One region of the Methylophilus sp. Leaf408 genome, then DNA from elsewhere that is predicted to be linked to it. Evidence: predicted binding sites of a transcription regulator. Region 1 holds the regulator's gene; each other region holds the start of a gene.

Region 1 (6,035 bases):
CCACATACAGCTGACGGGGACGCCCGATTTTTTGTTCCGGGTCTGCATTCATCTCGCACCACTGCGAAATCCAGCCAGCCGTACGTGCCAGCGCAAAAATGGCGGTGAACATGGAGTTTGGGATGCCCATGGCGCGCATGACGATACCACTGTAAAAATCGACATTCGGATACAGTTTGCGTGAAACGAAGTATTCGTCTTCCAATGCAATTTTCTCCAGCTCCATTGCCAGCTTGAACATAGGGTCATCCTGCAAACCCAGTTCATTCAGTACTTCATGGCAAGTCTTGCGCATGATGGAAGCACGTGGATCCATGTTGCGGTAGATACGGTGGCCAAACCCCATCAGGCGGAAGCTGTCGGTTTTATCTTTGGCGCGATTGATAAACTCCCCGATACGACTGATGTCACCCATTTCTTCCAGCATGTTCAGTGTGGCTTCGTTGGCGCCGCCGTGTGAAGGGCCCCACAGCGAGGCGATGCCGGCTGCGATACAGGCGAATGGATTGGCTCCACTGGAGCCGACCAGACGCACGGTAGACGTAGAAGCATTCTGTTCGTGATCTGCGTGCAGGATCAGGATACGTTCGAACGCGCGCGCTAGGATAGGGTTAGGCACGTATTCTTCACAGGGCGTGGCGAACATCATGTGCATGAAATTCTCGGCGTAACCCAGGTTGTTTTTCGGGTACATAAACGGTTGGCCGATATTGTATTTGTAGCTCCATGCTGCAATGGTCGGCACTTTTGCCAGCAAGCGCATTGCCGCGCGTTTGCGCGACTCCGGGTTGCTGACATCATTGTTGTCAGGGTAAAAAGCAGCCATCGCGCCGACGACGGCTATCATCACAGCCATCGGGTGAGCGTCGCGCCTGAAGCCGCGGAAGACATTACTCATCTGGTCGTGCAACATGCTGTTTTTGCGGATTGCGTTGACGAACTCTTCACTCTGGGCGGCATTTGGCAGCTCGCCATGTAACAGCAGGTGGGATATTTCCAGGAAGTCGCAATTTTCCGCCAGGGTTTCAATAGGGTAGCCGCGGTAATACAGCAAACCTTCTTCACCATCAATAAAGGTGATGCCAGAATCGCAAGCCGCCGTGGACATGAATCCCGGGTCATAAGTGAAAATGCCGTGTTTGCCCAGGCTGCGGATATCGATGACATCGGTACCTAGCGACCCTTTCAGGATCGGGAGTTCTATTGCGGGGGTGTCGTTATCAAAAGAAATGGTCGCTTTGGTTGCCATAACATACTCAAAATGGTGTAGACGGGTTAAGACTAAATTATACGCAATCAACTCTCCAAAATGCGCACTTGCGGGGAGATTGAAAGTGAAAACACGGAAAAAGCTGTCAAAACATGCACCAGAATTAACCGCTAGCATGGTGCAGTTGCACTGCTTGCGTGAAAAATCCGCTACGCGGAATAGATGGCGCCGAGCACTCGTGGGCCGCGTGCGCCAGTAACTGCCGGAAGGTTGCCACTCAAGCCATCGACACAGCATTGCGCCAGCCACGCAAACGCTACTGCCTCTACCCAATCCACCTCTACGCCAAGTTTGTCGGTTGGCTCAATGCAGCAGCCAATCAGTGCGGATAAGCGCTCTATCAATAGGCCGTTATGCGCACCGCCACCGCAGACATAGGCCTCGTCTATAGCCGGACAAAAGCGTTTGATGGCATCGGCAATACTAAGCGCTGTAAGCTCCAGCAAGGTTCGCGCGATATTTTCCGGGCGGTCATCAACCACGTTTAAATGTTGCGCCAGCCACTGTTGGTTAAACAAATCCCGTCCTGTACTTTTTGGTGCAGCCTGCGCCAGATAGGGTTCAGCCAGCATGGCTTCTAATAAAACACTATTTACCTGTCCGCTGGCAGACCAGGCGCCATTGGCGTCAAAGGACTGACCTGTGTGTTGTTGCGTCCATTGATCGAGCAACATATTGCCGGGGCCGGAATCGAATCCGGTCACTTGTCCATCCACCGGTAACCACGAGATATTGGCAATGCCGCCGATGTTGATAATAGCTCGGTTTTTAGTAAGGCTCGCAAACACCGCCTGGTGAAAGGCCGGTACCAAAGGTGCGCCCTGACCGCCTGCTGCAATATCCCGGCTGCGGAAATCACCTATTACTGTGATATTCGTCAGTTCTGCCAGCCGGGCATGGTTACCTATTTGTAAGGTATAAGCCTGGCCATCTGGCAGGTCTGGACAATGGCGTATGGTTTGTCCGTGGCAGCCAATCGCGGTAATTGCTGATGCCGGCAATTGGCTTTGCTGCAAAATTTTTAATACAGACTCTGCGTAGAGCTCGGCCAAACTATTTGCCATCAGTGCTGCATCATGCAGTTCATTGATGGCAGGTTGGTGCAACGCCAGCAATGCCCGTTTGATGACGGATGGGTATGGTACAAATGCCTGGTCAACTTGTTCAAAGCGATCACCGGTATGCGCGACCAATGCCGCATCAACACCGTCCAGGCTGGTGCCTGACATGATGCCAATAAAGTAACGCGTATCGGGGACTGCTGACTGTGAAATCATAGGCCCACATAGTAACATCGTCGCGGGATATGCCTACAGTAATGCACCAGATTACGTTAAAATAGCCGCTTTAATTTAAACCATGCTGTTAAGAAGTATCTTCGCTAACAGCGTGACAGAAATGTATTTATGACAGACTCAAAACCTTCAGCCGAGGCGATCAGCACGGAAATTTCCCCCGAGATTGCCAAAGCACTGGCTATTATCAAACGCGGTGCGGATGAATTGCTGATCGAGCAAGAATTGGTTGAAAAGCTCAAAACCGGTAAGCCACTGCGCATCAAGGCAGGTTTTGACCCAACCGCACCTGATCTTCATTTAGGCCATACGGTACTTATCAATAAATTGCGCCAGTTGCAGGATCTTGGTCACCAGATCTTATTCCTGATCGGTGACTTCACCGGCATGATAGGTGATCCCACTGGTAAAAGCACTACCCGCCCGCCGCTTACGGTAGAGCAGGTCAAAATCAATGCGGACACTTACTCAGAGCAAGTATTCAAAATCCTGGATCCGGCTAAGACTGAAATTGTGTTCAACTCCAAATGGTTGAGCGAGCTTGGTGCAGCTGGCATGATTAAACTGGCTGCCAGCCTTACTGTGGCGCGTATGTTGGAGCGTGATGATTTTTCCAAGCGTTTCAAAGGTAATCAGCCGATTGCGATTCACGAGTTTTTATACCCGTTGTTACAGGGCTACGATTCTGTCGCCTTGCAGTCCGATCTGGAGTTGGGCGGCACCGATCAAAAATTTAATTTGCTGATGGGCCGCGAGTTGCAGAAGCAGGCAGGAATGGCGCAGCAGTGTGTGCTGATGATGCCATTGCTGGAAGGTCTTGATGGCGTTAATAAAATGTCCAAATCGCTGGGCAACTATATTGGTATCAGCGAGGCACCCGAATTAATTTTTGCCAAAATCATGTCTGTCTCCGACACGCTGATGTGGCGCTATATTGATTTGCTGTCTTTTGCCTCATTGGAAACCATCGCCGAATGGAAGGCGCAAGTTGCCGGTGGCGAAAACCCGCGTAATATCAAGGTAGGTTTTGCGCAGGAAATCGTAGCCCGATTCCACGGTCAGGCAGCAGCAGAAAAAGCACTGGCAGATTTCCAGACGCGCGCCAAAGGTGGCATCCCTGATGATGTGCCGGAAGTGGAAGTGGCCATTGAAGGCGAGAGTATTGGTATCAGCCAGTTACTGAAACTGGCTGGCCTGGTAGAAAGCACCAGTGAAGCGATGCGTGCTATTCAACAAGGTGGCGTGAAACTGGATAGCGTAAAAGTGGAAGACAAAAATCAGCAATTGGAAAAAGGCGTGGTGGTGGCCCAAGTTGGCAAACGCAAGTTCGCCAAAATAACCATTAAGTAATAACTGCTTGAAAGTAAAAGGCCGCTTTTTAGCGGCTTTTTTCTGGAAGATAGAGATTACGTTTTAAAGTGACTTACGCAAATTGGCGGGTGGAATGCTCAATGATTCACGATATTTGGCAATGGTCCGGCGCGCTACCACAATGCCCTGTTGGGCCAGGGTGTCGGTAATCTGATTATCTGATAATGGTTTTTTGACGTTTTCTTCTGCAACCATTTGTTTGATCAGTGCGCGGATCGCCGTCGCCGAGCAGGAGCCGCCAGCATCTGTGGCAACCGAGCTGCCGAAGAAGTATTTCAGTTCATAAACACCACGTGGTGTGAGCATATACTTATGCGTAGTCACCCTGGAAATGGTGCTTTCGTGCAATTCGAGTTCTTCAGCAATCTCACGTAATACCAGCGGGCGCATGGCAATGTCACCGTGCTCAAAAAAGTTGCGCTGCCTATCCACAATTGCTTGCGATACGCGCAATATGGTCGAGAAGCGTTGCTGGATATTCTTGATCATCCATTTGGCTTCCTGCATCTGGCTTTGCAGATACTGGCCGGAACTCTCACGATTACGTTTAAGGATGTCGGCATACATCTGGTTGATGCGCAATTTAGGGATCACGCCGTCATTCAGGGTTGCCACCCAGATGCCTTTGATTTTTTTGACCACCACATCATGCTGGATAAAATGATCGTGGCTGAAATTGGAAAATTCGCTACCCGGCCTCGGGTTTTGCTGGCGGATTAGTTGTTGCGCGCCTTTGAGTGAGGCTTCATCGCAACTCAATTGTTTGCGCAGCTTCACAAAATCTTTATTGGCAAGTAGTGCCAGGTGATCTTTGACCAGCGCGATGGCGGTTTTCAGGTAGGGCGTATCCGCAGGCAAGGCATTAAGTTGCAATAACAGGCACTCACGCAAATCGCGTGCGCCTATGCCGATCGGGTCGAGATTCTGGATCAGCTTGAGTGCGGTTTCCAGTTCGAGCAAGTCAACCTCAAGTTCCAGCGGCAGGTTTTCAACAACCTCCTGCAGATCCTGTTCGAGATAGCCGTCATCATTAATGCTGTCGAGCAGCAGTTTAACCAGGCTCATATCGCGGTGTGATAAATGCGCCAGCTGAATCTGGTCTATGAGGTGCTCACGCAAGCTGATGCTGCTGGCATCCTGGCGGGAGAAATCGCCGTCTTCATCGTCATTATTGTTGCGGCCTGCCTCGTCCCAATTGCTGGTACTGCCAAATTCGCCATAATCATCTTCAAATTCCGGCGGTGTGAATTCTTCATTAAGGTTGGGTAATTCGCCTTCATTACCGCTAAGGTCATCCCGTAATTCTTCACGCAAAGTATCGGCTGGCGAAGAGATATCCTGCTGAATGGCTACGTCAAATGAACTGGCATCTTCCACTTCAGCCTGAGCCTGCAACGGTGCATCGGGCGTGTTATCTTCAAACTCGCCTTCTTCATTGTCAGCCATTTCCAGTAAAGGATTTTCCTGCAAGATGGCTTCCAGCTCCTGGTTAAGTTCCAGCGTCGACAATTGCAACAGACGGATAGACTGCTGCAACTGTGGCGTAAGAGCCAGGTTTTGCGACATGCGTAATTGCAGGTTTTGCTTCATAACAAATTACAGCCTAAAGTTTTTGCCCAGATATACTTCACGTACACCTTCGTTCTGGATGATTTCATCCGGCGTACCCGCGGCAAAGATGGCGCCTTCATTCACGATATAAGCGCGGTCGCATATATCCAGCGTTTCACGCACGTTATGATCTGTGATTAAAATGCCTATATTCTGGCTGCTGAGGTAACGGATAATTTTCTGGATCTCGATCACCGCAATCGGGTCAATCCCGGCAAATGGCTCATCCAGCAGAATAAATTTCGGGTCAGTTGCCAGGCAACGCGCGATTTCAACCCGGCGGCGCTCACCCCCTGACAAACTGACAGCCTGGCTATTGCGGATATGTTGGATATGTAGCTGATCCAGCAATGATTCCAGTTTGGCTTCACGTTGTTCAGAGGTATAAGGACGGGTTTCCAGTATCGACAGAATATTATCGGTCACAGACATCTTGCGAAAAATGGAGGCTTCCTGCGGCAGGTAGGCCAGACCCATACGCGCACGCT
Region 2 (6,035 bases), on a different contig from region 1:
CGGCCGTTGCAGGTAATCAATATGCATACAGTCATCAATAATCGATAACAGTTTTTCTGAATAGATTTGCTTGCCTAGCTGTATCGCCGGCACCAGTGTATCTTCATTGAGGCGGATATTGGCAGCCAGCGGCGATGAACGTTGCAGGCAGGCATACATACTGGCACCTATGCTGTAAATATCGCTCCACGGGCCCAAATGCTTGCGGTCTATGTATTGTTCCGGCGGGGCAAAACCCGGCGTGTAAGTCGGCGCCAGTGTCACCTCGGACAAGGCCTGGCGTGCCGAACCGAAGTCCAGCAACACCGGCGAGCCATCCAGTCGTATATAAATATTGGCCGGTTTGATATCCAGGTGCAGCAGTTTACGGCTATGCACCTCACGCAAACCATTCAGCAATTCAACAAACATGCGGATCATGAAGTTTTCCGGCACCGGCTGCGTTAACGCAATGATGTAATCCTGCAGCGATTTGCCGCGCTCGTATTTCATCACCATATACACGGTGTTGTTGGCGCGGAAGAAGTTTTTCACGCGCACGATATTCTTGTGCTCGATATTGGCCAGCGCCAACCCTTCTTCAAAAAAGCACTTCATCCCATGTTTATACGCGGCTTCATTTTTACCGTTAGAACGGATATGCGTCTGGCCATCGCGCTTGGCCAGTGTCACCGGCATATATTCTTTGATGGCGACAGTATTTTTCTGTTTATCCTGTGCCAGATAGACGAAGCTGAACCCGCCCAGACTCAGCACCCGAGTGATGGTGTAGTCATGCAACACGGTGCCTACTGGCAGTGCAATATCGATTTTATTGGCGAGCTTCACTTAATGGTTAACGTACTTATCATGGCTTTTATTGAGGAAAACACGAAATAAACTGTGTTAACTTGTTATAACGCTATTTTCGCATATCGATACTGCATTTGATACAATCCCCCGCTTAGCTCGGAGCGAATAAATGACTTCCAAAAATAATACCAATCATCAACCCATTTTAAGTATGACTGGCTTTGCCAACAGCGAAACCCGCTTTCCGGCAGGTCTGTTACTGATCGAATTGCGCGCAGTCAATCATCGTTACCTGGAGTTGAATGTCAAAATTGAAGACAGCTTGCGCCAGTTTGAACCGTTGGTGCGTGAACAGCTGCAGACCAGGCTTGGTCGCGGCAAAGTGGAATGCCGGTTGAGCCTGAAAAGCGATAGCGCAAGTAGCAGTAAACTGGCGCTCAACCCAACCATGGTCGCGCAGATTGCACAGACTTTGAAAGACCTGAACCAGCATTTCCCTCAAGCACAGCCGGTAAATCTGGTGGATATTTTCAAGTTACCGGGCGTATTGCAAACTGAGGCGGTAGATACTGAAGCCATGGCAGAAAGTCTGCAACAGGGATTGAGCCAGACGATAGACGAACTAATTGCCGCGCGCCAGCGTGAAGGCGAAAAACTCAAACAGGTATTGCTGGACAGGCTGCAAGGCGTGCGCGAGCAAATCAGTATTGTGAAGCCGTTATTACCGCAAGCGATTCAGCAATACCAGGAAAAACTCACCGCCAAATTGCGCGAAGCGATGCAAGCCGATGATGACCGCGTGCGCCAGGAAATCGTGTTGTATGTGCAACGCACCGATGTGGATGAGGAGCTGGCGAGACTGAATTCGCACATTACCGAGATGGACCGTATTCTTAGCGTTGGTGGCGCTGTCGGTAAAAAGCTGGATTTCCTGATGCAGGAAATGAACCGTGAAGCGAATACACTGGGCTCAAAATCAGTTGCGATTGAAACCACCCAGGTGTCCATGCAGTTAAAAGTGCTGATCGAGCAAATGCGCGAACAAATCCAGAATATTGAATAAATGCAACAATTTGCATAAATAATTAAGCCACTTCGCCTGCAAAGTGGCTTAACCCTATTGGCATGATGGTATAGTCAGATCACTCCAAGAAAACATAGGGTCTAGAACCATGCCTCTTCTCCGCTATGCTTTACTTTTCTGCGTCTATGTCTTGACCAGCGTATTTCCCCAACTTTCCGTTGCTGAAATCACCACCCTGCCTATCCCGGACCAGGGCTGGGCGATTAGCTTCGACGCACCTCCGCTCCGGCCGGTCAGGGAAGCGGATTCGAATGACCACTATATGTATTATGGCAACGCCAATTTCTTCTCGGTAGTAATCAATGTGGATACGCCAGCGTGCGATGGCGGTGACTCACATGAAAATGTACTGAACTGCTTTTGGCCAAAGGCCAGTAAAGAACCCTTGATCAACCAGGCCAGCGTGCAAAAAAGCTGCAACAGCAATTACTGCAAGCTCAGCTATGAGCTGGAAAACAGTTTTCAGGATAAAAGTATCAAGCAACGGCATGTCTATTTTCTATTTGCCTATCGCAACAAGTGGAACAATGTGCATATTTCTTATGTCAATCCCACCGAAGTGGATTTAAAGGTACTCGAAAAATTTGAGCAATCGTTAAGCTACAAATAAGCACTTTCAAGACCTTTACGCATCCAACTTCTAAAATATCGCACCAATAACCGCATCCTCACACGCACCTTAATGGTGCATTAAGTATGTTCTCGAAATCATGTTTTTATTTAACTCAATGATTTAAAACTATTTTTCTGGCTGGCACACACCTTGCTGATATCAGATACAAATAATGTAAAGGTCATGGACCATGACGCAAACGGCCAAACAGTTTTTTGATGAAATGCAGGGGTATGGTGGCAATGTACGTGGCATCTACCAGGCTTACGACCGCTGGTTGAGTGCTGTACCTACACAGCAATTAGCGGCCAAACGGGCTGAAGCCGAAGTATTGTTCCGCCGTGTCGGCATTACTTTTAATGTTTACGGTGAAGAAGACGGAGCCGAGCGCCTGATTCCGTTTGACGTGATCCCGCGCATGATTTCAGCCAGTGAATGGGCGCATCTCTCCAAAGGTGCGGTGCAACGTGTGCGCGCCCTGAATATGTTCCTGCATGATATTTACCATGACCAGGAAATTATCAAGGCCGGCATTGTGCCGCACAGCATTTTGACCAACTCGCAATACCGCCCGGAAATGGTCGGTGTGAATGTGCCAAACCAGATTTATGCACATGTAGCCGGGATTGACCTGGTACGCACCAGCGAATCGCAGTTCTATGTACTGGAGGATAACCTGCGGACGCCTTCTGGCGTATCGTACATGCTGGAAGACCGCAAAATGATGATGCGGTTGTTCCCTGATTTATTCAAAAAATACCCGATTGCCCCTGTCGAACACTACCCGCATGTGCTGCTAAACAATTTGCGCTCTGTCGCGCAGACCGGGGTCACTGACCCGACTGTGGTATTACTTTCTCCTGGCGCCTACAACAGCGCCTACTTTGAACATGCCTTCCTCGCCCAGCAAATGGGTATTGAACTGGTGGAAGGCCAGGATTTGTTTGTCCGCAATAACGCCGTCTATATGCGCACCACGCAAGGCCCGCAACGGGTGGACGTGATTTACCGCCGCATCGACGACGACTACCTTGACCCTCTGGTATTCAAGCCCGACTCCATGCTGGGCGTGCCGGGTCTGCTCTCCGTCTACCGCAATGGTGGCGTCACATTGGCTAACGCCGTAGGTACCGGCGTGGCCGATGACAAGGCAACATATATTTATGTGCCGGAGATGATTAAATTTTACCTGGGTGAGTCTCCCATCCTGCAGAACGTACCTACGTATCAACTCAGCAAGGAAGATGATCTGGCCTATGTGCTGGATCATCTGCCCGAGCTGGTCGTCAAGGAAGTGCAAGGTTCAGGCGGCTACGGCATGCTGGTCGGCCCGACTGCCAGCAAAAGCGAAATTGAAGAATTCAGGCTACGTATTGTTTCCAAGCCATCAAACTACATTGCGCAACCTACATTAGCTTTATCAACCTGCCCGACACTAGTTGACCAAGGAATTGCGCCACGCCATGTGGATCTGCGCCCATTTGTGCTGTCAGGTAAAACCGTCAGCGTGGTGCCCGGCGGATTGTCGCGCGTGGCCCTCAAGCAAGGCTCGTTAGTGGTCAATTCGTCACAAGGTGGCGGCACCAAGGATACCTGGGTGCTGGAGCGCGATGATGTGTATGCCGACCAAATGCAGTCGCAAATGGCTGCTCAACAGTTATCTCAAGAGGCCGTGATATGTTAAGCCGCACCGCAGATCATTTATATTGGATGGCGCGTTATATCGAGCGAGCCGAAAACGTGGCGCGCGTACTTGATGTGACTTACGGTATGTCGCTGTTACCTTCCGATGCCAGCAACGATGAAGAATTATGGGACAGCGTGCTGGAAATCGCCGGAGTCAGGGATATTTACGAGGCGAGTTATAAAGATATCAGCGCTGCACAAGTGATTCAACACCTGGTGATGGATAGCCAAAATCCTTCCAGTATTTACAGCTCGTTGCGCAGTGCCCGCGAAAATGCGCGCGCAGTGCGGGTAGCAATGACAGTAGAAACCTGGGAAAACATGAACACGCTGTGGCTGGAGTTTGACCAGTTCATCAAGCAGGACCTGACGCAGTCTGGCCTGAGCGAATTTTGCGAATGGGTAAAAAGCCGTTCACACCTGTTCCGCGGCGTGTGTTTCGGCACCATGTTACGCGACGAGGCGTTCAGCTTTGTCCGGCTGGGCACTTTTATGGAGCGTGCCGACAACACTGCCCGCCTGCTGGATGTGAAATACGAGTTTTTAATCCCTATGCAGGAAGCCAACGAGGGCGCGGTGGATTATTACGAATGGAGCGCTGTGTTGCGCTCAGTCGCTGCTTTCCAGGCTTACCAGAAGGTTTACCGCGATGCGATTGAGCCAACCAAAGTCTCTGAATTATTAATACTGCGCGAAGATATGCCGCGCTCATTACATGCCTGCTACGCCGAGATTATGCCGATTTTGCGGCAGGTTGCCGGCAGCCGGCAAACCGAGGCTGAGCGCCTGGCTGGGCAAATGCATGCCAAACTGCATTACGGTCGTATGCTGGATATCGTCAAAGATGGTGTACATCACTTTCTGGATGAATTTATCCTGGCTAACCGCAAACTGGGTGAAGAGATTCAGCGCAACTTCCTAAGTGCAACTGCATGATCAACACTACGATGGCTTTAAGCCGGATTGTTCAGCTTGATAGCGGAATAGGTTTACCGTTATTTTGCAGACACGATTGCGGCGCTCTTTAAGCCAAGGCTAGTATGCTGCTGAATATTGAGCATCACACCCAGTATATCTACAGCGAAGCGGTGCAATACACCATTCAGCAACTGCGCCTGACGCCACGCGATGGCCTGGGTCAGCACGTCAAACATTGGGACATTAAAGTCAACGGTCAGTGCCACGCGTTTGAAGACACTTATGGCAATCTTACGCATACCCTGGTGATCGACCAGCCGCATACAGAATTAATGATCTCGGTGGCAGGCGAAGTGGAAACCGGCGTTTTAGGTTTGGCCACCCACCAGCCGTTGCCGGTGGAACTGTATCTGCGAGAGTCACCCCTGACCCAGGCAGATGCTGCGATGACGGACTTTGCGAAACAGTATGCACAAGCGCCTGTGACTGAGTTGATGTATGCACTGCGTGACAAAATGCATTACATAAAAGGGGTCACCCAGGTAAATACACCAGCAGCCGAAGCTTTCCGGCTGGGTAAAGGCGTCTGCCAGGACCACGCACATGCCTTTCTCGGTTGTTGCCGCAGCCTGGGCTTGCCGGCACGCTATGTCAGCGGCTACCTGTTTACCGAAGATGGCAGCCTGATGCAAACCCATGCCTGGGTCGAGGTCTGGCAGAATGAACAATGGCTGGGGCTCGATGTTTCAAATGGCTTATTAACCAATGAAACACACGTACGGCTGGCTGTCGGCCTGGATTACCGTAGTGCGAGTCCGGTGACTGGTACCCGCATAGGCGGCGGCAAGGAAGGCATGTCTAGCATGGTCAGCGTTAATCAGCTGGCAACGGTCACGCATGAACAGCGTAAACGCCAGACCGATCAGCTGTATCAACAGGCCC
Region 3 (6,035 bases), on a different contig from region 1:
CGCCTGAGTGCAGGCTTGCCGCAAGGCCCGGCGGTGGCAGCGGTGCCGCCAGTACCACCGCTGAAAACTGCCAGCGTGAAAAAGTTACCGCATCCTGCCTTGCAGGCGCATATTCTTTTGGGCCAGCCCGGTAACAAGCGCGGTGATGCAGATTTCTTCCCGCTATATGTCGGTAATTATATTTTAGGGGGTGGCGGTTTTGTTTCACGGCTGACCGAAGAAGTACGTGAAAAACGCGGCCTGGCGTACAGCGTTTATAGCTATTTTCTACCGATGGCAGAGTTAGGCCCGTTCCAGATCGGCTTGCAAACCAAGAAAGAGCAGGCGGAAGAAGGATTGCAGCTGGTCAAGCAAACCGTACAGCAGTTTATTGATAAAGGTGTGACCGAAAAAGAACTGCAGGCAGCCAAGGATAACCTGATCGGTGGTTTCCCGTTACGTATCGACAGCAATGGCAAGATTCTGGAGTATTTGAATATTATTGGCTTCTACAAATTGCCGTTGGACTATCTGGACAGTTTTAATGATCGCGTTGCGCAAGTGACTGTGCAGCAAGTGAATGATGCCTTTAAACGGCGCTTGCATCCGGAGAATTTTGCTACCGTGATTGTTGGATCCGAGTAAGCTGAGTGAAAAAGGAAAGCCGACAAATTGTCGGCTTTTTTGATAATGGTTTGATTGTTTTAAAGTACTGAGCCCTTACGTTTTTTGCGTGCCAGGAAGTAATATAAAACGGCGCCCACCAGATTAAGGAAGAAAATCACCAGGAACCAGACCAGTTTGTCTTCTTTCTGATCGGCAAGGCAATCAACCAGCATCCATACCCAAAACAATGTTAGCGCTAACCCTATCAAGCTGCCTAGCAGACCAAATCCAAATAAAAATTCCATGTGATTTCCTTTATTAATTGCTGTGAATAATAGCACGATCCGTTTTATGGGTTAAACGCGATGCCTTCTGTATGCATCCCCTTTATAATGCTGACCTGGTCGCTAATGAATTGAGTAGTATTCATGAATCAAGTTCGTCTAAATGCAGGGGTCTGGCGTAGTCGGGTATTAAAATTTCCCGATGCTGAGGGCTTGCGTCCTACCTCTGATCGCGTGCGTCAAACCTTGTTTAACTGGCTGGGGCAAGAGTTGACAGGAAAAACCTGCCTGGATTTATTTGCCGGCACCGGCGCGCTAGGGTTTGAAGCGCTATCTCGCAATGCAAGCAAAGTCACCATGCTGGAACTCGCCAAAGCGCCATTCCAGGCCTTGGTGCAGAATCAGCAATTGCTGGATGCGACAAAAGCCGATATCCGCCAGGCTGATGCGCTAAAGTTCCTGGCGCAAAACACGCAACGATACGATGTTATTTTTTGCGATCCGCCGTATCATAAACAATGGCTGGATAAATTGCTGCCACACTTAGCTGCCCATTTGTCCAATGACGGCTGGCTGTATGTAGAAGCCGAATATGCGTTAAAATCTGATTCTGACTGGCAAGTGGTCAAGTCTGGCAAGGCAGGGCAAGTCTATTACCATCTGCTGCAGCCAGCAATCACGCCAGCGACAGCAACAGCTGTCTAAGCGTGCGCATGACTTTCGGGAATATCAGTGAATGAGCAAAACCAGAATTGCAGTCTATCCGGGTACTTTTGACCCGATTACCATGGGGCATGAAGATATTGTGCGCCGTGCTGCCAACCTCTTTGACGATGTCATCGTGGCCGTGGCTGGCAGTACCAGCAAACAAACCCTGTTCAGCCTGCAAGAGCGTGTGGCATTGGCGCAATCGGTATTTGCTGGCGAGAACATCAAGGTGGTGGGTTTTGATGGCCTGTTAATGCAATTTGTACAATCACAGGGCGCGCAAATGGTGATTCGTGGCTTGCGAGCAGCGAGCGATTTTGAATACGAATTCCAGCTCGCAGGCATGAACCGCAAGCTGTACCCAAAACTGGAAACCTTGTTTATGACGCCGGCAGAAGAGTATATGTTTATTTCATCCAGCCTTGTGCGAGAAGTTGCCCGTCTGGGCGGTGATGTAAACCAGTTTGTTTCTCCTGGCGTTGAAGCGGCTATCAAACAAAAGCTGGCGGCTTAATCTACGTATGTCTTTATTTATTACTGATGAATGCATTAATTGCGATGTGTGCGAGCCCGTGTGCCCTAATGAAGCCATATCGCAAGGCGAAGAGATTTATGAAATCAATCCCGACCTGTGCACGCAATGCGTAGGACATTTTGAAGAGCCGCAATGCCAGCAGGTATGCCCGATCAGTTGTATTCCGCTAGACCCGGACCGACCGGAAACACAGGAACAGTTAATGGAAAAGTACTTGCGCATTACCAGTGTGTAAGTATCAATATTGAGAGCAGTAATAATATAAGGGGTAATGATGCGAATTTTACATACCATGTTGCGCGTTGGCGATTTACAACGTTCTATCGATTTTTACACCGGCGTGTTGGGTATGAAATTAATTCGTACCCAGGATTACCCGGATGGCGAATTCACGCTGGCATTTGTCGGTTATGGCAACGAATACAACAATACGGTGCTGGAATTGACCTACAACTATGGCAAATCTAGTTACGATATGGGTGCAGCCTATGGCCATATGGCGATTGAAGTGGATGATGCCTACCAGGCCTGTGAACAGGTGAAAGCCCAGGGTGGCAAGGTGATACGTGAAGCCGGGCCGATGAAACACGGCACGATTATAATTGCGTTTATTGAAGACCCGGACGGCTATAAGATCGAATTTATCCAGAAGGGGACTATCGAGTATCCGCAGCATGTCTAACCAAGCGCATTTGCTTGAGGCCGTGGAACTGGCGCAGGTCAGTGACTGGGATGCTGCGCACAAGATTGCGCAGGATTACAGTGACTCCACGGCAAACTGGATACATGCGGTGTTGCATAAAGTCGAAGGGGATACCTGGAATAGTAAATACTGGTATGCGAAAACCGATGGCCGCAAGTATGAGGATTATGCAGATGATGTACAAAGTGAACTGGAGGCCATCAGGCAGTTATTGGCTTCTAACCTGAAGTAATACCAGGATTGTTAACTAAGTTTCAGATTCTACAGCGTGACGATGGGTCACAAAAATTCCCCATAGCGATTGCACAAAAAGACCTATCACTGTGCCTGAAAAAAACAGCATCACAACTGCAATCACACTCATGAACAACAAAAAACCATCCTGAACCCACGCGCCTTGCGGGGCCATGGATTGCCAGATACTCAGCAATTGTTGTATCAATCGATTTTCATCCATCTGTTTTATATCCATCAAATATGACCATGATGCGTTATATAGTTCATTGTATTGCACATTCATTGCAATAAAGGTGCTCAATCCCTGCTTGTAACCCTGAGCCTATTTAATGTGGGCCAAATCGGTGCACTTTTTAAATTCAGTTAAAAAAATCCGTAGCATGATTTTTTTAAGCTTATGATTTTTAAGTGGAAAATCCCAATATAGAGGTGGCCTGCTTGTTGCTAGTGTATCACTGAGCTAGGGGAGAAGACACCATGATAAAAAAACCAGAGGCCAGCAGCACGGTTTCGGCAGAAGCGCGACTGGCAGATAATATCCATCTATTGGGGCATTTGCTTGACCAGGCCATTCAGGAGGTAGACGGGCCAGCCGTTTTTGCACAGATCGACTCTATCCGCCAGGCGGCGACCAAATTCCACCTCACGCACGATCAGAATGCCTCATTACAGCTGGAGCAATTGCTGGCAGCGCTGACACCAGCACAAACTGTGTGTGTCGTCCGCGCGCTGAGTTATTACAAGCATCTGGTAAACCTGGCTGAAGATTTGTATGGCCAGCAAATCGCCAATTCTAACCAGGGTATCGCAGTGGCAGGAATGCTGGCACATTCATTGGCACTGTTGCGCGACCAGGCAGTCCCTTTTGATACTGTGCACCAGTTTTTTGATGATGCATTGGTGTCGCCGGTATTGACAGCGCATCCTACTGAAGTACAACGTAAAAGCGTGCTTGATATTGAGCGCCGCATTGTAGAGTTGCTGGCAGAGCGTGCCCACTTAATGGCAGAACGCCAGCTGACACGTAATACCTTGCTGCTGCAAGGCGCGGTTGCTGCCTTGTGGCAAACCCGTATGCTGCGTTTTTCAAAATTGACCGTAGTGAATGAGATAGAAAACGCACTGACCTATTACGAGAGCACGTTTTTGCATGCCATTCCTGAACTGTTGCAGGATCTGGAACGTGATCTGGAGGCACTGCTGCCAGCAGGCAACCACTATCACTTGCCAGCTTTTTTACGCATGGGTAGCTGGATCGGGGGCGACCGGGATGGTAATCCGTTTGTCGATGGTACTACCTTACGTGAAGCGTTGCGTTTGCAGGCGGCGACCGTGTTGCGTTTTTATCTGCAGGAACTAGCCCAACTTAAGCGTGAGCTAGGTGTCTCCACCCGACTGATCGCGGTGGAAGAGGGCGTGCTGGCGCTGGCCAAAGCGTCGCGTGACCAGTCTGCACATCGCATGGATGAGCCTTATCGCTTGGCACTGAATGGCATTCATGACCGTTTATTGGCGACTGCAAAAAATTTGTTGCCGGCTTGCAATTGGGCAGATGACAGCGATAGCGATCTTTTACCATATGAAGGTTACGAAGCCTTGCTGCGACCTTTGCAGACCATTGCGGAGTCTTTACGCAAACATCACGGTGAGGCGCTGATCTATCCGCGTCTGGGCAAGTTGATGAAAGCGATTGAGTCTTTTGGCTTTCATCTGGCGACCGTGGATGTACGCCAGTCTTCAGATGTACATGAAGCCGTAATAACCGAGCTATTGCAAAAAGCGGGCTATGAATTTGATTATGCCGGATTCAATGAAGATGAAAAAATAGGTATTTTACTGGAAGAGTTGAAACAGCCACGGCTGCTGTTCTCGCCTTTCCAGCAATATTCCGAGCTGGTGCACAAAGAAATCGGCGTGCTGGAAGCGGTGCGGGAAATGCGGGAACGCTTTGGCAGCCACGCCGTGCGCCAGTATATTATTTCGCATACTGAAACACTGTCTGACCTGCTGGAAGTCGCCCTGCTGCAACGCGAAGCGGGCTTGCTGCGTGGCGTATGGGGTTCGGCGAATATCCAGGTAGATTTAAATATCGTTCCCCTGTTTGAAACCATTGCCGACCTGCGCGATGCCCCTATGATTATGGGCAAATGGTTGAGCTTGCTGGGCATTCGGCACGTGATCCGCAATCAGGGCAGTGAGCAGGAAGTCATGCTTGGTTATTCGGACAGTAATAAAGATGGTGGTTTCCTGACTTCTAACTGGGAGTTATACAAAGCCGAAATTTCACTCGTGGAGTTGTTCCAGCAGGCTAAAGTGAAGCTGCGCTTGTTTCATGGGCGCGGCGGTACGGTGGGGCGTGGCGGTGGGCCGACTTACCAGGCAATCATGGCGCAGCCGCAAGGCACGGTCGATGGCCAGATCAGGTTAACCGAGCAAGGCGAAATCATTGCCAATAAATATGCAGACCCGGTGGTCGGGCGCCAGCATCTTGAAACGCTTATTGCCGCGACGCTGGATGCCAGCTTATTTCCCTCTGATCAGCTGGAGCCGGCTAAACGGCGTGCATTCGAGAGTGTGATGGAAACCCTTTCCGCCACTGCCATGACCACTTATCGGAGCCTGGTTTATGAAACACCAGGCTTTGCCGAATACTTTTTCAGCACCACGCCCATTGAGGAGATTGCCGGATTGAATCTAGGCAGCCGCCCGGCCTCACGCAAATCTACGCGGCGCATTGAAGACTTGCGCGCCATCCCCTGGGGCTTTTCATGGGGGCAGTGCCGTTTATTGTTGCCAGGCTGGTTTGGATTGGGTAGTGCAATTCATCAATACCTACACCAACCAGGCAGTGATAAAGAATCCCGTTTGGCATTGCTACGAGAGATGCTGCTTGGCTGGCCTATATTCAAAACGTTGATCAATAACGTGGATATGGTGCTAGCCAAAACCGACCTCATCGTCGCCAGGCATTACGCACATCTGC
Region 4 (6,035 bases), on a different contig from region 1:
ATCCGGCCAAAAGCAATATCCTTACACAAGTTGTAAAAACAACATTTTTGGAGATTCGTATGAATACAAAATTAAACGTTGCAGTTGCAGCAGCTCTGTTCGCTGCAGCTACTGGCGCTCAAGCTGGTATCGTTATCCCAGCTGGTGACTGGACACTGGACATCGGCGGTGTGGTTAACGCTTACTACACAACAACCAAATTCTCTGGTGACGCTGGTGTTGGTGCTGGTCCTCTGGGCCTGGGTACTGGTGATGCTAGCTCACAAAACAACATTACTACTGGTTTGTTGCCAAACTACCTGAGCGTTTCTGGTAAAACACGTCAGAACGATCTGGATGTCGGTTTCACAATCAGCATCAACCCAGGTGCTTCAACAAACAACGCTGGTGTTCAAGGTTCACAACAAGAAAACCGTCAGGCATTCTTGACATTCGGTGATGCTTCATGGGGTTCTATCAAAGTGGGTAAAGACTTGGGTATTTACGCTTCAGACGCAATCTTGAACGACATGACATTGTTGGGCGTTGGTTCTGGTGCTGGCGCTTTGGCTGGTAACACAACTACATTGGGTGGTATCGGTGCTGGTTACATGTATGCTGACTGGAAATCACAAATCGCTTACACATCTCCAAACTGGAATGGTTTCCAATTCACAGCTGGTGTAACACAAGGCTGGAATGCTATTAACGTTAATGTTCCTGGAGCTAGTCAGGTTTCTACTGACCGTTCAGGCGCACAGTCAGCGTACGAAGCTAAAGTTTCTTACGAGTGGACTGGCGATGTTGCTGGTAAAGTATGGTCATCTGCAATCACTCAAAACATCTCTGGTGTTGGTGGTGCTGGTGGTAAAGAAAGAGCTTGGGGTTGGGATGCTGGTACAACCATCAACCTGGCTGGCTTTGGCTTGACAGGTTACTACGGTAAAGGCGAAGGTATTGGCCAAACTCTGCAATTCAACGGTGGTTTAGATGCAGCTGGAAACAGACGTGAATCTGATCAATGGTATGTGCAAGGTACTTATGCATTGCCAGGCGTTGGTACTAAACTGGGTGCACGTTATGGCCGCTCTACTTTAGACGGTAACGGTGGTGATACATTCAGCGAAGTTGAAGATTCATTGTGGGTTGTTGGTGCTTACCACCCACTGACCAAGCATTTGAACTTGGTTGCTGAATACTCACAATCCAAGCGTGATTTGGACCAACGTGCTGCTGCCGATTTGGATGCGAAAGCAAAAACCATATCATTGGGCGCTATCCTGTTCTTCTAATTTAATTGCAGGCTTACCTGCTTAAATTAAAGTCAGTTAAAAACGGCAACTTCGGTTGCCGTTTTTTTATATGGTTTTGTCTTCATGTAATAATGATGAATTAGCGATGGTTAATTATGAATTTGTACCCGGTTACGATAGTTGAAAACTTTTATGAAGACCCTGATGCGGTGCGTACTTTTGCATTGAACCAGAAGTATCAGTATCGGCATCAGTTAAAGGATGTACCGTATGTTTTTCCAGGCGCGCGGACAAAAGACTTATCTGTAATTAATAAGCCACTGTTTGAAAAGGTCAGCAATAAGATAATTTCGCTATTTCATAATCCCGACCATGAACGTATGCGATGGGCTATTTCCACTAACTTTCAAAGTGTGAGTGAAGATTATGGCAGAGGAGTAATCCATACCGATGGCAATGCGGTATTTGCTGCTGTGTTGTATCTGAGTCCTGATGCACCTTTAGATTCAGGAACCTCATTATTTAAACGAAATAAGCAATTCGATCAGACTGCTTATGAAAAAGCGCTTAAGGAAAATGATAAACGGTTTGCAGCTGGCACCATCGCGATGGATACCGGATATCACTCCATGTTTGATGAAATTGTACGGATTAATAATGTTTATAACACGTTGATTTTGTATGAAGGTCGGCATTATCATGCAGCCAATAAGTTCTTTGGGAAAACCTTAAAAGACTCTCGTCTTGCACAGGTCTTTTTTGTCAGCAGCATTGATGCACAAAAGCACAGTTCTTTCCCTATCTGGCGTAGTCAGCAAATCAAAATTTGATGACTAGTCATCAATCCCTAATTCCTGAATTTTCCTTGTGAGCGTGTTACGACCCATGCCAAGCTGATTGGCTGCCTCTATACGGCGGCCGTCGGTATGTGCCAATGCACGGGTAATTAAGATACGCTCAAACTCTTTGGTTTTGATATCCAAAATGTTTGTTTCTCCGCGGTTGAGTGCATCTGTTACTTCTTGCGCCAAAGCTTCTTGCCAAGAACCGCCACTATTTTGCTTGCTCGAGTCTTCTTTCAATTCGGGTGGCAAATCGTTGACATCTACATTTTGCCCAGGTGCCATGACTGTTAACCAGTGACAGACATTCTCTAGCTGGCGAACATTACCGCTCCAGCTCACGGACATTAGGTATTTAAGTGCGGCGGGTGAAAGTTGCTTTGGTTCAACACCTAACTGCTGCGCACTGTGTGCCAGGAAATGTTTGGTCAGGAATGGAATATCCTCACGACGCTCACGTAGAGGTGGCAAGCGCAAGCGGATGACGTTCAAGCGGTGGAATAAATCTTCCCTGAACAAGCCTTGTTTTACCCGTTCTTCCAGATCCTGGTGGGTGGCGGCAATCACGCGTACATTCACCTTAATGGGTTGATGGCCGCCTACCCTATAGAATTGGCCATCTGACAGCACGCGTAATAGCCTGGTTTGCAAGTCTGCAGGCATGTCGCCGATTTCATCGAGAAACAGGGTGCCGGTGTCAGCCTGTTCAAAGCGCCCTCTCCTGGCGGCTGCAGCCCCGGTAAATGCGCCGCGTTCATGACCGAACAGCTCTGACTCCAATAAGTCTTTTGGGATCGCTGCGGTGTTAATGGCAATAAACGGCTTATCGGCGCGTGGGCTATGTCTGTGCAAAGCGCTGGCGACCAGTTCTTTACCGCTACCGGATTCGCCATTAATCAGTACTGTCGAATGTGAGCGGCTCAAACGGCCTATGGCACGAAAGACTTCCTGCATGGCAGGCGCCTGCCCGATAATCTCAGGTGTAGGCTCATCATCTTCAACTTTTTCCACGGCCTGGCGCATGCTTTCATCAACCGCGCGTTTGATAATTTCAATTGCCTGGTCAACGTCGAAAGGCTTTGCCAGATACTCAAAGGCACCGCCCTGGAAAGCTGCAACTGCGCTCTCCAGGTCTGAATACGCCGTCATGATAATGACCGGTATTTCAGGGTAGCGTTGTTTAACCTCTGATAAAAAGTCCAGCCCTGAACCATTCGGCATACGGATGTCGCTGACGATCACCTGGGGCTGTTCACGGTTAAGGGCGTTGAGTGCTTCAGCAGGTGATGAAAAGGTTTTAAATTCAAAATCGGTGCGGGCTAACGCTTTTTCAAATACCCAGCGGATTGATTTGTCGTCATCTAAGATCCAGATTGGCTTCATGGTATTTCTCTTTAGAATTGCTGTTTGATTAATATTAGTTCGAGTTAAATGCCGAAAGAGACTTCACGCAAAGACCTCATGGTTATGATTTAAATAACGTGCTTTCAATAGGCAATAGAATATGGAAAATAGTTTTTCCCGGCTGTGAATCACAATCGATCATGCCATGGTGTTGGGTAATAAAGGTTTGTGCCAAGGCTAATCCCAAACCGGTTCCCCCTTCCCTGCCAGATACCAGCGGGTAAAAAATACGTTCTTTGATATCAGCGGGAATGCCGGGACCATTATCAATAATTTCCAGATGAATACCGACCCGGTAACGCTTTCGCGCCAGAGTAATTTGACGTTCTGCACGCGTGCGGAACGTAATGCTGGCATCTTTTGTGTGGTTTTGCTGCATCGCTTGCGCCGCATTACGTGCAATGTTTAGTACGGCCTGAATCAGCTTCTCGCGGTCGCCAATCAGTTCGGGCAAGCTGGTGTCGTAGTCGCGGATCACTCTAATATTGTTGGGAGATTCCGCCAGCAGTAGGCTACGTACGCGCTCAAGCACTTCATGGATATTGGTTGGCTCGTATTTGGGCACACGATGCGGCACCAATAAGCGATCCATCAGGCTATGCAGACGGTCAGCTTCTTTAATGATGACCTGGGTATATTCTTTCAGGCTGGGTTGCGGCAATTCAAATTCAAGTAATTGCGCTGCGCCACGCAGGCCGCCTAAAGGGTTACGGATTTCATGTGCCAGGTTGCGTAGCAGTTCGGAATTGGCCTGTTGCTGAATCAACATGCGTTCTTCCCTTGCGATGCGTAACTGCTGATCCATTTGTACAAATTCCAGAATCAGCATGTCTTCAGACGTCTGGTTAATACTGGTTGAAATCGGCGTTACGGTGCAAGTGACTGCAGTGGTATGTCCACGCTGTGTAGTTAAAGTGAACTCGTGTTCGCGGAAAGGTCCTTGCGTTTGAATGGCATTGGTAACTGCCATTTGCAGGATTTCGCAATTCACAAATACATCGTGGATATGCAGGCCTTGAATTTGGTTGGCACTGAAGGCGAATAAAATCTCTGCGCTTGAATTGGCATAGGTTACTTCGAGCTGGTTATTCAGCAGTATCACCGCAGTGGCAATATGCTCTAGCCCGTTAAACCCATTCGGAGAAATTTGAACCATATCCTCAGCTTTTAATGATCAGCTTGTTAAAGTAAGTGATGACGCCCTGTTTTAAAGCAAAAGCTAAGCCAATTCTATATGATTTATTTCATTCCAAATTAAAAACTCCCAAAATGGTGCATTTAGTGCGTAAGCTCTTTATTCAGCAAGTCAACATTGCGTTGATGAGCCTGGATTTCAGCCTCAATAATGCGTAATTTTTCTTCGTACTTAGCCACATTCCTAAAGGTTTTTCCGTTCGCGGCTCTGTACACTTCCGGGATGTTTTTTTGCTCTTCATAAAGCTGCATTGCGTTCTCAAGTGCTTGTTTTTCTTGATCTAATTCCGTCATTAAAATTTCACGACGTTTAGCATCGCGTTGAGCCTGCACCTGATTATCCACTTTAGGAAAGTTGCTAGGGGTAGGTGTTTTGGCAGTAGACTTCTTTTGGGGTGTAACCTCAGGAGGTGCAGTCTCTTTTGGTCCGCTAATCACTAACTCAGGCTTCTGTTTTCCTTCAGGCTTGATATTGGTATAGGTGGTTACGCCATTGCTGTCAGTAAATTTGTAAATATCAGCGAAACTGGCGTGAGCTGCCAACAAGGTGGTGATAAAGTAAAAAAGTCTTTTCATGGCAATAGTTTAGAGTAGATTGTATAGCTTATCAACGTAGCTGAAATTCGAATGGTTGACGCTAGAGAGAACCATAAAAAACAGGGCAGCCGAAGCTGCCCTGTTTTGGTGCGCATCTTGCGATTAGCAGGAGTAGTACAGACCAAACTCAACAGGATGTGGTGTTTGACGTAACTTGGTCACTTCTTCCATTTTCAATGCAATGTAAGAATCAATCCAGTCATCAGAGAAAACGCCACCACGGGTCAAGAACTCGCGGTCTTTATCCAGATACTCAAGCGCTTGTTCAAGTGATGAACATACGGTTGGTATCAATGCATCTTCTTCTGGTGGCAGATGGTACAAGTCTTTAGTCGCTGGTTCACCTGGGTGAATCTTGTTCTGAACGCCATCAAGGCCCGCCATTAACAAGGCTGAAAAAGCCAGGTATGGGTTGGCAATCGGGTCTGGGAAACGCGCTTCAACACGGCGAGCTTTATCAGAATGTACGAATGGAATACGGATCGCTGCAGAACGGTTTTTAGCTGAGTAAGCCAGTTTTACCGGGGCTTCGTAATGCGGCACCAGGCGTTTATATGAGTTAGTACCTGGGTTAGTGATCGCATTCAATGCGCGAGCATGTTTGATAATGCCGCCGATGTAGTACAGGGCGAAATCGCTCAAACCGGCATAGCCATTGCCTGCAAACAGGTTTTTGCCATCTTTCCATACGGATTGGTGCACGTGCATACCAGAGCCGTTATCGCCAAACATTGGTTTAGGCATAAAGGTTGCTGTTTTACCGTAA

The links. The regulator sigma-54, encoded in region 1, starts transcription at its own class of promoters, with help from an activator protein. The targets are predictions, from matches to a motif close to TGGCACNNTTCCTGCT.
Region 2: the regulator sigma-54 is predicted to act here: its motif matches at 2,629-2,644, upstream of LPA26_RS10090 (circularly permuted type 2 ATP-grasp protein).
Region 3: the regulator sigma-54 is predicted to act here: its motif matches at 3,483-3,498, upstream of ppc (phosphoenolpyruvate carboxylase).
Region 4: the regulator sigma-54 is predicted to act here: its motif matches at 4,690-4,705, upstream of glnL (nitrogen regulation protein NR(II)).

The regions. Positions count from the first base shown of each region.
Region 1 is NZ_CAKASK010000002.1:481,007-487,041, reverse strand. Features, by position in the region: gene gltA (citrate synthase) at 1-1,249, opposite strand, end outside; gene LPA26_RS13240 (anhydro-N-acetylmuramic acid kinase) at 1,420-2,547, opposite strand; gene tyrS (tyrosine--tRNA ligase) at 2,677-3,915, shown strand; gene LPA26_RS13230 (RNA polymerase factor sigma-54) at 3,979-5,526, opposite strand; gene lptB (LPS export ABC transporter ATP-binding protein) at 5,533-6,035, opposite strand, start outside.
Region 2 is NZ_CAKASK010000001.1:2,154,636-2,160,670, forward strand. Features, by position in the region: gene LPA26_RS10075 (serine/threonine-protein kinase) at 1-828, opposite strand, end outside; gene LPA26_RS10080 (YicC/YloC family endoribonuclease) at 962-1,855, shown strand; gene LPA26_RS10085 (hypothetical protein) at 1,965-2,486, shown strand; gene LPA26_RS10090 (circularly permuted type 2 ATP-grasp protein) at 2,680-4,173, shown strand; gene LPA26_RS10095 (alpha-E domain-containing protein) at 4,167-5,111, shown strand; gene LPA26_RS10100 (transglutaminase family protein) at 5,216-6,035, shown strand, end outside.
Region 3 is NZ_CAKASK010000001.1:1,396,623-1,402,657, reverse strand. Features, by position in the region: gene LPA26_RS06475 (pitrilysin family protein) at 1-624, shown strand, start outside; gene LPA26_RS06470 (PLDc N-terminal domain-containing protein) at 684-890, opposite strand; gene rsmD (16S rRNA (guanine(966)-N(2))-methyltransferase RsmD) at 1,014-1,574, shown strand; gene coaD (pantetheine-phosphate adenylyltransferase) at 1,606-2,091, shown strand; gene LPA26_RS06455 (YfhL family 4Fe-4S dicluster ferredoxin) at 2,099-2,347, shown strand; gene gloA (lactoylglutathione lyase) at 2,387-2,794, shown strand; gene LPA26_RS06445 (hypothetical protein) at 2,787-3,047, shown strand; gene LPA26_RS06440 (hypothetical protein) at 3,063-3,287, opposite strand; gene ppc (phosphoenolpyruvate carboxylase) at 3,530-6,035, shown strand, end outside.
Region 4 is NZ_CAKASK010000001.1:2,306,652-2,312,686, forward strand. Features, by position in the region: gene LPA26_RS10775 (porin) at 60-1,271, shown strand; gene LPA26_RS10780 (DUF6445 family protein) at 1,388-2,062, shown strand; gene ntrC (nitrogen regulation protein NR(I)) at 2,066-3,457, opposite strand; gene glnL (nitrogen regulation protein NR(II)) at 3,540-4,634, opposite strand; gene LPA26_RS10795 (DUF4124 domain-containing protein) at 4,757-5,248, opposite strand; gene glnA (type I glutamate--ammonia ligase) at 5,372-6,035, opposite strand, start outside.